3 regions of the Brevibacillus nigriterrae genome follow, and region 3 is predicted to be linked to each of the others. Evidence: riboswitches for the same ligand, from Rfam matches in the RefSeq annotation. Region 3 holds a riboswitch; each other region holds the start of a gene.
The links. A riboswitch is a leader RNA that binds a small molecule or an ion and turns the genes downstream of it on or off. The one in region 3 is predicted to bind S-adenosylmethionine.
Positions count from the first base shown of each region.

Region 1: another riboswitch for S-adenosylmethionine. It lies ahead of metH (methionine synthase); the one in region 3 lies ahead of ACPW7N_RS23555 (pyridoxal phosphate-dependent aminotransferase).
Region 2: another riboswitch for S-adenosylmethionine. It lies ahead of ACPW7N_RS15595 (sugar ABC transporter substrate-binding protein); the one in region 3 lies ahead of ACPW7N_RS23555 (pyridoxal phosphate-dependent aminotransferase).

Region 1 covers NZ_JBNCMT010000006.1:33,094-37,353, reverse strand. Annotated here, with positions in the region: gene ACPW7N_RS06060 (M6 family metalloprotease domain-containing protein) at 1-1,836, shown strand, start outside; SAM riboswitch class I at 1,925-2,024, shown strand; gene metH (methionine synthase) at 2,157-4,260, shown strand, end outside.
Region 2 covers NZ_JBNCMT010000020.1:46,676-50,935, forward strand. Annotated here, with positions in the region: gene sigK (RNA polymerase sporulation sigma factor SigK) at 1-589, shown strand, start outside; gene ACPW7N_RS15590 (hypothetical protein) at 794-1,453, shown strand; SAM riboswitch class I at 1,604-1,715, shown strand; gene ACPW7N_RS15595 (sugar ABC transporter substrate-binding protein) at 1,794-2,834, shown strand; gene ACPW7N_RS15600 (sugar ABC transporter ATP-binding protein) at 2,909-4,260, shown strand, end outside.
Region 3 covers NZ_JBNCMT010000043.1:19,413-23,672, forward strand. Annotated here, with positions in the region: gene ACPW7N_RS23550 (hypothetical protein) at 1-425, opposite strand, end outside; gene ACPW7N_RS23555 (pyridoxal phosphate-dependent aminotransferase) at 644-1,825, opposite strand; SAM riboswitch class I at 1,911-2,035, opposite strand; gene ACPW7N_RS23560 (efflux RND transporter periplasmic adaptor subunit) at 2,104-3,342, opposite strand; gene ACPW7N_RS23565 (efflux RND transporter permease subunit) at 3,339-4,260, opposite strand, start outside.

The DNA.
Region 1 (4,260 bases), on a different contig from region 3:
GCAGAAGAACAAGGTGGAACAACGAACGACGGCTTCATTCGAGTACGTCTTCCCTATCCACATCCAAACACGGGTGGTGATCTAGGCGTAAAGAATGAAATGATTGTAAGGGATGCCTTGCAAGCTGCCGATCAATACATCGATTTCAAAACATTTGATACTGACAAAAACGGTTTTATTTCCGCAAAGGAACTGCATGTGATGACGATTGTTGCAGGTTACGAAGCGGCTTACGATCCATCGAACACCCCGAATACGTGGGGACACAAGGGCAGTCTGAGCAAACCAGTCACTCTCGACAGCGTAACGCTTGGAAATGGAGATTATGATGGCGGCTACACCCAGTTTGGTGAAGTGCAAGGAGATAAAATGTATCAGGATGACCATATGGCAACCATCGGGATTATTGCCCATGAGTTAGGGCATGATCTGGGCTTGCCTGACTTGTATGATGGAGACGGCTCTTCATCTGGGCTTGGTATCCACAGTTTGATGGCATCAGGATCATGGGCGTATCTCACCGGTTATTCGGGTAGCATGCCAACCCATTTTGATCCGTGGTCCAAAATGATGCTGGGATTCGTTGAACCTGCTATCGCAACCTCAAGCGGTGAGTACACCCTTTTCTCAATTGGGACAAACAACTACAATATGATAAAAGTTCCTACCTCAGATCCTGACCAATACTTTTTAGTGGAAAACAGACAATTTGAAGGATATGATAGCAGTTTGCAAGATTATGTCAGCACCGGTGGAGTAGCGATTTGGCATATTGATGAAAATGTGCTTCGCAAGACTTGGTACTATAATAAAGTCAATAACGATGAAAAACATAAAGGTGTCGATCTGGAAGAGGCAAATGAATCGATTCTCGGATATAGTCAATTAGACAAAAGAGTGTATGGTGTCTTATACGATCATTATTTCAACTCAAGATTTCCAATATTCAGCCCTGCGACAAGACCAAGTAGTGACTTGTACAATAACACCAAAACCAATATTGCCATTAGTACCACAAATACAAGTGCCAGCAGAATGCAGGTTAAACTGGATCTGCCCAATTTGATGGAAGGTTTGGAGCTTTCACAGAATACCTTGACATTGCAGGTGGGAGAGACACAAACCGTTCAAGCTTTTGCAACTTACTCGGACAAAACGAAGGAAGATGTGACAAGTCAGGCGACATGGAGCAAAAATAGTAACCTGATTGACTTGAACAAAGGAACGATTACTGCCAAAAAACCGGGCAATGTTACAGTCAGCGTCTCCTATATGGGGAAAACTGTTACATTACCCGTTACGGTAAAAGCTCAAATAAAGACAGTGAGTAAAATTGAGCTCGACAAGAAGAGTGCCACGCTCAAAGGGAACGAAACGGTTTCCTTACAGGTAACTGCAACCTACAGCGACAAGACGACAGAGAATGTAACGGAGCAGGTTACATGGACAGTGAAAAACAGCAAAATTGCCAGTGTAGATAAAGGAGTTGTCACGGCTCTTGCACCAGGAACCACAACGATTACTGCCACGCTAGGAACGAAAAAAGCGATATTTACATTGAAGGTGGCAGACTCGAAAAAGCTTGTCAAGTTGCAGGCTGATCAAACCAGAGTCTCGTTAAAAATAGAAGAGCAGAAGCAAATCCTGGTTACTGCAACTTATGAAGATGGCTCCACTGCCGATGTCACTGACACAATTACTTGGACAACGTCCAACTCCCAAGTAGCTTCGGTAGAAAATGGTCTGATCGTAGCAAAAGCAAAAGGAACGACCACTATAACAGGAAAAAGTGGAACCAAGTTCGTGAGAGTGCAAGTAACGGTGACAAATGGGTGAAAGCCCACAAAAAAGCAGATTGCTTGTTGACGAATGTTCCAAATGAGTGGTAAGATACACAACAAATTCATATGTTTCCAAATGATTTCTCTTATCAAGAGAGGTGGAGGGACTGGCCCTTTGAAGCCTCGGCAACCTGTTTAGCAGGTGCCAATTCCAGCAGAGCGATTTGCTTTGAAAGATAAGAGAGGATGTCCGTTGATCTTACATGACACAAATCCTCTTCTTATGACTTTCAAGAAGGGGATTTTTCTTTTTTCTGGTTACAATTTCAGAAAACAGGGTTACCTGAGAGACTCGATAGAAAGTAGGTAAGATGAATGGCAAAACCAACCTTTACGGAACAACTTTCTCGCAAAATACTAATTCTCGATGGTGCAATGGGTACGATGCTTCAGCAAGCGAACCTGACAGAAGCGGATTTTGGCGGAGAAGAGCTGGAAGGCTGTAATGAGATTCTCAATCTGACTCGACCGGATGTCATTCGTTCCATCCATGAGAAGTATCTTGTGGCAGGTGCTGACATTATCGAGACCAATACGTTTGGAGCGACGAATGTGGTATTGGCTGAGTATGGTCAAGAGGCAAAGGATATTGAGTTAAATATCGCTGCAGCCAAGCTGGCCAAAGAAGCGGCAGATGCTTTCTCCACGGAGGAATGGCCCCGGTATGTAGCAGGCTCGATGGGTCCAACGACCAAAATGCTTTCACTAACTGGCGGCATTACCTTCGAGGAACTGGTAGAAGCATACTATCGCCAGACCAAGGGACTCATTTTGGGTGGAGCAGATGTATTGCTGTTAGAAACAGCTCAAGACACTTTGAATGTCAAAGCAGGTGGGATTGGTATTCGCAAGGCATTTGAAGAGCTCCAGGTTGAGCTTCCTGTCATGATCTCCGGCACGATTGAGCCGATGGGTACTACGTTGGCTGGTCAGAATATTGAGGCATTTTATATTTCTATTGAGCATCTCAAACCAGTTTCTGTCGGGTTGAACTGTGCAACAGGGCCAGAGTTTATGCGTGATCACATCCGTACGCTTTCCGATTTGGCCAACTGTCAGATCAGTTGCTATCCCAACGCAGGTCTGCCTGATGAGAATGGTCATTATCATGAGTCACCGCAAGCACTGGCAGCCAAACTCGCTGGATTTGCTGAGCAAGGGTGGTTGAATATTGCTGGGGGCTGTTGTGGTACGACACCTGAGCACGTTCAGGCAATGGCAGAGACTTTGAAAAACTACAAGCCACGTCAGGTGGAGCAAAAACAAATCAGTGCAGTTTCAGGGATTGATCCGGTCTATATTGAAGAGGACAACCGCCCCCTCCTGATTGGGGAGAGAACGAATGTCATCGGTTCGAAGAAATTTCGTGATTTGATTACCAGCGTCCAATATGAGGAAGCCTCTGATATTGCTCGTGCGCAGGTACGAAAAGGAGCGCAGGTGATCGATATTTGTCTTGCTGATCCAGACCGGGACGAGTACAACGACATGAAGCAGTTCTTGCAATATGTTTCGAAAAAGGTCAAAGCACCTTTGATGATCGACTCCACCGATCCGAAAGTTATGGAACTTGGATTAACCTATTCGCAAGGAAAAGCAATCCTGAACTCGATCAATCTGGAAGACGGTTTGGAACGATTCGAGCAGGTTGTTCCGTTGATTCATCAATACGGTGCGGCAGTAGTTGTGGGGACGATCGATGAAGAAGGAATGGCAGTTACTCGTGAACGCAAATTGGAAGTAGCCAAGCGATCCTTCGACTTGCTGGTGAATCAGTTTGGGGTGAAGCCACAAGATATTATTTTTGACCCACTGGTTTTCCCGGTAGGTACTGGTGATGAACAGTATATTGGATCAGCCCGAGAGACTGTAGAGGGTATCCGCCTGATCAAAGAAGCATTTCCAGCATGCAAAACAACCTTAGGTATATCCAATATCTCATTCGGGTTGCCAGCAGCAGGTCGTGAAGTGCTGAATTCGGTATTTTTGTACCATACGACTGTGGCTGGACTGGATTATGCCATCGTTAACTCGGAGAAATTGGAGCGGTATGCTTCGATCTCCGAGGACGAAAAAAAGCTTGCTGAAGCGCTGTTATTCGAAACAAATGATCAGACATTAGCTGAGTTCACTGAATTTTATCGCCAAAAGAAGGTTGTAGAGAAAAAAGAAGTCTCTACCCTTACGCTAGAAGAACGATTGGCTCAGTATGTCATCGATGGCTCGAAAGACGGATTAACGCAGGATTTGGAAGAAGCTCGCAAAAAGTATACTCCCTTGGAAATCATCAACGGTCCGCTGATGGCAGGTATGGAAGAGGTAGGGAGACTGTTCAACGGGAATCAATTGATTGTTGCAGAAGTTTTGCAGAGTGCTGAAGTCATGAAAGCGGCTGTCGCTTATCTGGAGCCGTTCATGG
Region 2 (4,260 bases), on a different contig from region 3:
GAAAGGCGATGCCTACTCACGCAACAAATTGATCGAACACAATTTGCGCCTTGTTGCTCATATTGTCAAAAAGTTTGAAAATACAGGGGAAGACAGCGAAGACCTTATTTCTATTGGTACCATCGGTTTGATCAAAGCGATTGAAAGTTATCAGGTGGATAAAGGCACCAAGCTGGCAACCTATGCAGCCAGGTGTATAGAAAATGAAATCCTCATGCACCTAAGAAGCTTGAAAAAAACACGTAAGGACGTATCCCTGCACGATCCAATCGGGACTGACAAAGAGGGCAATGAAATTACGCTAATCGATGTCCTTGGCACCGAAAACGACGAAGTGGTAGATGCCGTACAGTTAAAACTGGAATCCAGCAAAATTTATCAGCATATCCACATCCTTGATGACCGTGAAAAAGAAGTCATTATCGGGCGGTTCGGGCTGGATAAAGACAAGGAGAAGACTCAACGTGAGATTGCCAGAGAGCTCGGGATCTCCCGTTCATATGTGTCTCGCATCGAAAAGCGAGCCTTAATGAAGCTGTTCCACGAGTTTTATCGGTCGAAGCAGCAGGCTCAGGGACAGGGGAAATAGGGAATTACAAGGTTGTATACAAAGAAAACTGATAAAAGCTGGCCCATTGCAGATGTATACTGCTTTTGGTCAGCTTTTGATTGAGCGAAATGGCTTTGACATGTTTTTATTTTTGTGGTTTGAACCACTGAATTTTACACTTTTTGACAGTAGTATATGTTTCATCGGATCACAAATTATTACGCAGAAATGAGGTATTACCCAATGAACAAAGCATTATCTCGGATTTTTTCTTTTGCAGTCATTTCAGCAGTTTTATCTACTTCAAGTGTGGTAAGTGCTGAAGAACTGCAACCCAAAGACGCCGCTCCAGTATCGAGCAATATTAAGTTAGAAACCGCAGGAGCCTTTACTTCCCTGCAAATCGGCGACTCCGTTCGTGTTTTCAGTGATAGTCAACAACTATTCCAAACAAAAGGCCCGCAACAAGCAGGTTCCATAAAAGACTTATTCGTCCTCCCTTATGGACCTGCACAGGTACCATTTATCTTGGTCAAAAATGATAAAAATGGATTGATGGTTTTTAGTGATTTATGGCCGGAATTCTCCAAAGGAAAGGAAAAAGACATAGAAGAAGCATACGACAGCGGACGAGTGTTTTATACACCTCAAGCCAAAATTGTAAGCAAGACGGCTCACCATTATGCAGAGCAAACAGGCAACGAAGCAGTAGCTTTTATAGCCAATGATTTTAAAGATTTGAAAAAAGGTTACCACGAAGCAATCCGTGTAAAAGGAAAACTAAGAGGATTAATTATCTATGATTGCTGTCCATATCTGGTAGTAGAAAATGAAAAAAATGAGTTAATCGTATACCATGCCGGTGAAAAAGGTGCTGAGCAAGCAGGCACCATTGATCTATAACAAGCAACGGTCGTCTCATCTGTACTAGATGGGGCGGCTTTTTTGTTTTAACCCTCGAATGACTGTTGACAAAAGTCACAGGTGATTGTATTATCCAATCTATACAAACCCGATCGACTAACTTGGGTTTAATCGACAATAAGTAGATTACTCTTATCAAGAGCAGGCTGAGGGACTGGCCCGATGACGCCCGGCAACCTAACATTCTACAGGAATGTTAAGGTGCTAACTCCAGCAGGTACATGTACCTGGGAGATAAGAGGCGAGACCTGGTTCGAAGCCTCTTTCTCCAAGAAAGAGGCTTTTTTATTTTTCAAAATCAGTAAGGGGGAAACGATTCATGTACAGTCAAACAACAAAACGAATTCATTGGGCTTTTTCATTACTTCTTGCAGTTGCATTGTTTGTAACAGGGTGCGGCACAGCTAACAAAGAGTCGAAAGGTTCGGAAGATGCTGACAATGGGTCGAAAAAAAGGATTGCGCTGGTGATGCAGTTCAATATCGGAACCTTCTCTTCTCAATACATTGCCGGAGTAAAAGAAGAGGTAGAGAAACAGGGCGCAGAAGTAACGGTGTTCAACTCGGAAGGAGACTTGGGAAAAATGTCCTCCAATTTGGACGCCGCCATCAACCAGCACTTTGACGGTATCCTGATTGACCACGGTACTCCAGAAGCATTGGAGCAGGGTGTAAGGAAAGCGGTAGAGCGTAAAATCCCTGTTGTGGCATTTGACGCAAACCTGAACGTTCCGGGAGTGACGGTCCTTCAACAAGGCGACCAGAAAATGGCTGAATTGACGTTGGAAAAATTGGCGCAAGATGCTGGCGGTAAAGGGAATATCGTGAAGGTTTGGGTAGCGGGCTTCGCTCCAATGGAACGCCGTCAGGAAGCCTACAAAGCGTTTCAAGGAAAATACCCGGAGATAAAAGAAATAGCGGCATTTGGTTCCGCTACCCCGAATACAGCGCTTGATACACAAACACAAATGGAAGCCATCCTCAAAAAATATCCAAACAAAGGTGATATTACTGCTGTTTGGGCAGCATGGGATGAATTTGCGAAAGGTGCTACAAGAGCAATCCAGCAAGCGGGACGGACGGAGATCAAAGTGTATGGCATTGACTTGAGCGATGAGGATTTGCAATTGATCCAGGACCCGAATTCTCCGTGGGTTGTGTCTGCTGCCGTTGATCCAACAGATATTGGACGCGTGCAAGTTCGTTACTTGTTTAAGAAAGTAAAGGGTGAAACGGTTGAGCAAAACGTGGTCCTTGATCCCGTTCTTGTCACTCGTGAGGCACTTCCGAAAGAACCAGTGAAAACAACCGACCTGGCGAAATACGTACAAGGTTGGGGAGCCAGTCAATTAGGAAAATAAGAAATGGAACGAGTTCCCGACCGGAGGTAATCCGGCGGGAACCTTTTACTACCAGAAGAAAATGAGGGATTTGTGTGGCTACCTTGCAGATGAGACGAATAAACAAGCGGTTTTCTGGCGTCTCGGCGCTGCGATCCGTTGATTTTGAGGTGAAACAAGGAGAGGTACATTCTCTTTTGGGAGCCAATGGGGCTGGCAAAAGCACACTCATGAAAATCTTGATGGGAGCTTACCAAGCCGATGAAGGTGAAATTCTGATGGATGGTCAGGTCCTTCAGATTGATTCTCCTATTGACGCTAAACGCAGTGGAATCTCAATCGTCTATCAAGAAGTGGATATGGCCTTGATTCCGTATTTGAGCGTTGCCGAAAACATCTTGGTGGATCAATTCGTGCAAGCCACCAAACGAGGCCCAATCAAATGGTCGAAGCTTTATCAAGAGGCAGAAGAAATCCTGGAGCGTTTGGATTTTTCTCTATCTGTCCGCAAAAAGGCGGAAGAATGCAGCTTGTCAGAGAAACAACTGATTCTGATTGCCCGTTCCATTGCTCAGGAGGCGAAATACATCATATTCGACGAACCGACAGCCCCCCTCTCGTCCACGGAATCCGAACGGCTATTTGAATTAATTGCTCAGCTAAAACAAAACGGAGTGGGTATCATTTATATCTCCCACCGATTGCCCGAGGTGTTTCGTATCAGCGACCGGATCTCCGTCATGCGTGATGGGCAACGCATCAGTACGAAGGAAGCGGGAGATACGACGATGGATGCCGTGATACATGACATGCTGGGCCATTCTCTCATGGAAGAGTTTCCAGAGCGAGGCCCCTCTGTGGGTGAACTGCTTTTTGAAGCCAGAGGTATCACGTTGGATAGAAAAGTGCGTGATGTCAACTTGCAGATACATGCTGGTGAAGTGGTCGCCATCGTCGGATTAGTAGGTGCAGGAAAGACAGAGTTGGCACGAATCCTGTTTGCTGCAGATCCACTTGATAAAGGGGAGTTCTATCTTCGTGGTCAACAAATCAAGGTTTCGACTCCACGAGAAGCTGTCCAGCAGGGGATCGTACTGATACCCGAAGAACGTCGCAAAGAAGGTTTATTAGTAGAAGAAACGGTCAAACACAACCTTTCCATCTCAACCTTGAAGAAATGGACGACACTTTCCTTTATCAAACAGGGATCGGAAACCACCATGGCCAAAGGGTTAGTTGAGAAGCTGGGAATCAAGACAGCGGGAATTGAGCAGCAGGTTAGTTTCTTAAGTGGCGGCAACCAGCAGAAGGTCGTGATTGGCAAATGGCTGTATACGGATTCCGAGCTTTATTTGTTCGATGAGCCGACCAAAGGAGTAGACATCGGGGCGAAACGAGAGATTTACTCCCTGGTTGGTGAACTGGCAGCCCAACAGAAGGGAGTTCT
Region 3 (4,260 bases):
GACAGATCGACGTGCTGCTTCGCAAGTTCCAAACCAATGTCTTCAACAAGTAAAAGTACTTCTTCACGGAAGGGCAGGTTACAACTGCCACAATTCAATTCGCATAAACGTTTCAAGTATTTCAAACGCTCTGCTACTTTCTGCTCACGCAATAAATCATTCTGGAGATCACGTACATGGGAATGTCTAGCGTCTGCAGCCATGCTTATGTCATTGATATGAACGATCAATCGTCTTCCTTCTTCGGTAATAAAGCCAAGAGAGCAAAACTGACCATTGGACATTTCCAAACGGGTAACTACGACATTTTTGAACTCTTCTCCACTGCGAAGACGAAGAGTACCGATTTCGACGGCCCCGCCAATTTTCCGTTCATTACTCACGACAGTCTGCATGTCTGTGTAGCCATTGATTGCGTATCTCATGTTGTGAACCTCCTGCTGTCAAACGCTCACATTCACGTTAGTAATTGAAAGTAATTCTCATTCTCTGTCCTCTCTTAGGATATAACGAAAATGGTTCTCAGTCAATAATGAGAATCATTTTTAGTAGATTTTTTAACTAGGTTTTTACTGGATAAGAAAACCCCTCTTCCATTTACTTGGAAAAGGGGGCGAAATAGATAGGTTTGAGAATGACAATTTTAGCGATGATTGGTGAATAGCCCAAGCTTTGCAATCCGCTGGACAGCTTCCTGTAATCTGTCTTCGGTTGTTAAGAGAGCAGTCCGCACATATCCCTCACCTGTCGGCCCGAAGCCAACGCCAGGCGCTACTACTACATGTGCCTGCTCCAGCAAGAGGTCAGAGAATTCAACAGAGCCCATGCCATTCGGTACTGGCAGCCATGCGAAGAACGATCCTTGTGACGGTGTTGCCTTCCAACCGATCTCATCAAGGCCTCTGAATAGAGTATTTCGTCTGTTCTCATAAACGGAGACTAATTCCTTTACACAATCCTGAGAGTCTGTGAGAGCCCGTACAGAGGCCATCTGAACGGCACCGAACAAACTGACAAAATAATGGTCCTGAATCAGGTTGATTAATCGCACGAGTTCTTTGTTCCCTACCATTGCTCCCACACGCCAACCAGCCATGTTGTAGGTTTTGGACAGTGTATAAAACTCTACCCCGACTTCTTTTGCCCCCGGAACTTGCATGAAGCTGACTGGCTTTTTGCCGTCAAAGCTGATCGCTCCATAAGCAAAGTCATGACAAACGACGATTTCATTTTTGCGGGCAAACTGGACTGTCTCCTGATAAAACTCCATAGGGGCAGTGACAGCGGTCGGATTGTTCGGGTAGTTGAGAAACATCAGCTTCGCCTTCTCTACATCCTCCTTGGAGAGCCCTCCATAGTCAGGCAAGAATTGATTTTCTGCTCGAAGAGGCATCATCACCATCCGGCCACTTGCAATCGCAACTCCTGACCAGTAATCCGGGTACCCTGGATCGGGAACGAGAGCTACATCTCCGGGATTAAGCAGAACCTGGCAGATTTCCACCAGACCTGTTTTACTTCCAAAGAGGATCGCTACTTCTTCGTCCGGGTCCAGATCAACATCAAACTCTTGTTTATACCAGTGCGCAATCGCCTGCTTCAACTCCCTGCGTCCCTGGAAAGGCGGGTACTTGTGATGAAGCGGAATGGCAGCCTGTTGTTGTAACTCTTCTACGATATGGGGCGGTGTCGGCAAGTCCGGGTTCCCTTGCCCTAGGTTGATAATGTCATACCCTTTGGCCAGGTGTTGATTGACTTTTGCTACCAAAGTGGAAAAGAATTGCGTGGGCAATTGATTCATGATTGTGGCTGGTTGAATACGCATGTGCTTTTCTTTCCTTTCATATGAAAACTTAACAAAAAAACCCCCTGCTCGTAAAAGGAGGGGGTTCGTGGTCGATTCTGTCACGGCCTTATCTCCCAGGAAATCTCCTGCTGGAATTGGCACAGCTCTTTAGGTACCTGCAAATACAGGCATTCCAAGATCCGCTGCCGGGTTTCATCGGGCCAGTCCCTCCACCACTCTGGATAAGAAAGTTATCAAATTATTTTTAATACTAGCCACTTTGAGCTGTTCTTGTCAATGATTTTTGAAATTCCTTTTTACTTTGAATCAGACTGGACTTTGACTTTTGCTCCATCCTGCAAGAGCGTCTGACCTCTTACAACGATTTTGTCACCAGCAGCAATCCCTGACAGAATTTCAATCGTATCACTGGATTCCTTGCCGGAAGTTACCTCAACGAGCTTGGCAACCTCGCCATCTACTTTGTAGACGTATTTTTTGCCTTCCTGCTCAAATACAGCCTTGCGAGAGATAACCAGCGCTTGCTTCGTATTCTTCTCATCCATGAATTTGACCTTCACCACTATGTCAGGCTTCAATTCATTTCCTGGATTCGAGATAGAAATCTCCACCGGATACGCTTTTTGCGTCTGATCCATTACAGGGCTAACCGCAGTAACCGATGCCGTGATCGTTTTGTTCAATGCTTCTATCTCCACGTTTACATTGGAACCTACCTTCACTTTGCCGATTTCAGCTTCCGAAAGGTTCACTTTTACCTTCAATGGATCGGTTTTCACAATCGTAACGACTGCCATTGCGCCCCCTTGAGGTGCGGCCATCTCACCAACTGCTCCATTCACAGATGCTACGTAACCAGAGATAGGTGCAGTAACACTTGCGTTTGCTAGCTGTTCACGTGCGTTTTCCAAAGAGACTTTGGCTTGGGAGACAGATGCCTCGGATACGGTAACAACAGAGAATTGCTTCGCTGTATCATACGCTTTTTGCGCATTCGCATAAGCAGTCTGGGCATTTACCAATGCCAGTTTTGTCTGTTCAAATTGTTGTAATGAAATTGCTCCCTGCTGGAACAACAAATTCATCCGTTGTTCGTTGCGACGGGCATCTTCCAAAGCTTGTCCTGCTTGTGCGAGGCTGTTTTTGGCTTGCTCCACCCCTTGACCTGAGCTGCTTTGGCTTTGTTGCAGGTTGGCAAGTGCCAGTTTATAGCCCGCTTCTGCCTGCTGCACGGCATTCACCAGATCGGTTTGATCCAGTGTGAAGAGCACTTGTCCTTGTGTAACCATTTGTCCAAGAGTTACGTTAAACGATTTGATTTTTCCGCTTACCTTGGGTGAGATTTTCACTTCTTGGCTAGGTGCCAGCTTACCTGTAATGCCTGATTCAAGCTCAACGGTTCCCGTTGCTGCTGTTTCTATTTGTACGGGAGTAATTTTCTCTTCTGTCGTGGAAGGTGCATCCTTGGACGTACATCCTGTAACCAACAGCAAAGCGGACAAGACGACCGCAATTCCTAGCTTTGCTCGCTTCATACGTTCTCTCCTCCTAATCCCGTCTCAACCGGCTTCACTTTCTTCTGAAATCTACGTTTGGCCCATCCTCGCATCTTGTTCACCATGTCATCCATGAAGGTATAGACGACAGGAATCAGGACAAGGGTGATCACTGTCGAGAAGCTCAAACCAAATACTACAACGATCGCCATCGGTGCCTGTGATTCATTACCGGATCCTCCACCAAAAGCAAGCGGCAGGATCGCTAATATCGTTGCCAGTGTTGTCATCAGGATTGGTCGCAAGCGAATCGGTCCTGCTTGCAAGACGGCTTCGTTGCGAGGAACTCCTTTTTCACGAAGGTTGTTTACGTAGTCAATCAAGACAATCGCATTGTTCACGACAATACCAATCAACAGAATGTAACCGATCAATGCAGGAACGCTGAGTGCCTTTCCTGTTACCAAGAGACCAACCACAACCCCGATAAACGTAGGTGGAATGGAGAACATGATAACGAACGGGCTAAATAATGACTCAAACTGACTCGCCATAACCATGTAGACGAGCACGATGGACAAGACAATAGCCAGTCCCAAACTTCCGAACGATTCGGCCATGTCCTTGCTTTGACCCCCAATCTCGATGAAGTAGCCTTCCGGCAGATTCAAGGCATCCAGTTTAGGTTGCAAGTCTGACATAATCGAGTTCAAGTCTCTTTCAGCAATATCCCCCGTGATGCGAACCTGACGTGACTGATTGGTACGTGTAATCATGTTCGCTGTGTCTTCCAGTTCAATGGAAGCTACAGAAGAAAGTGCAATTTGACCGCCTGTTGGCGTCGTAATGCGCAGGTTTTTCAGGTAAGAGATATCCTCCTGGAAACTCTCTGGAAGCTTGAGTCGCACGTCGATCTCATCATCACCTGTACGGAAACGGCTGACGGTTGTTCCGTCA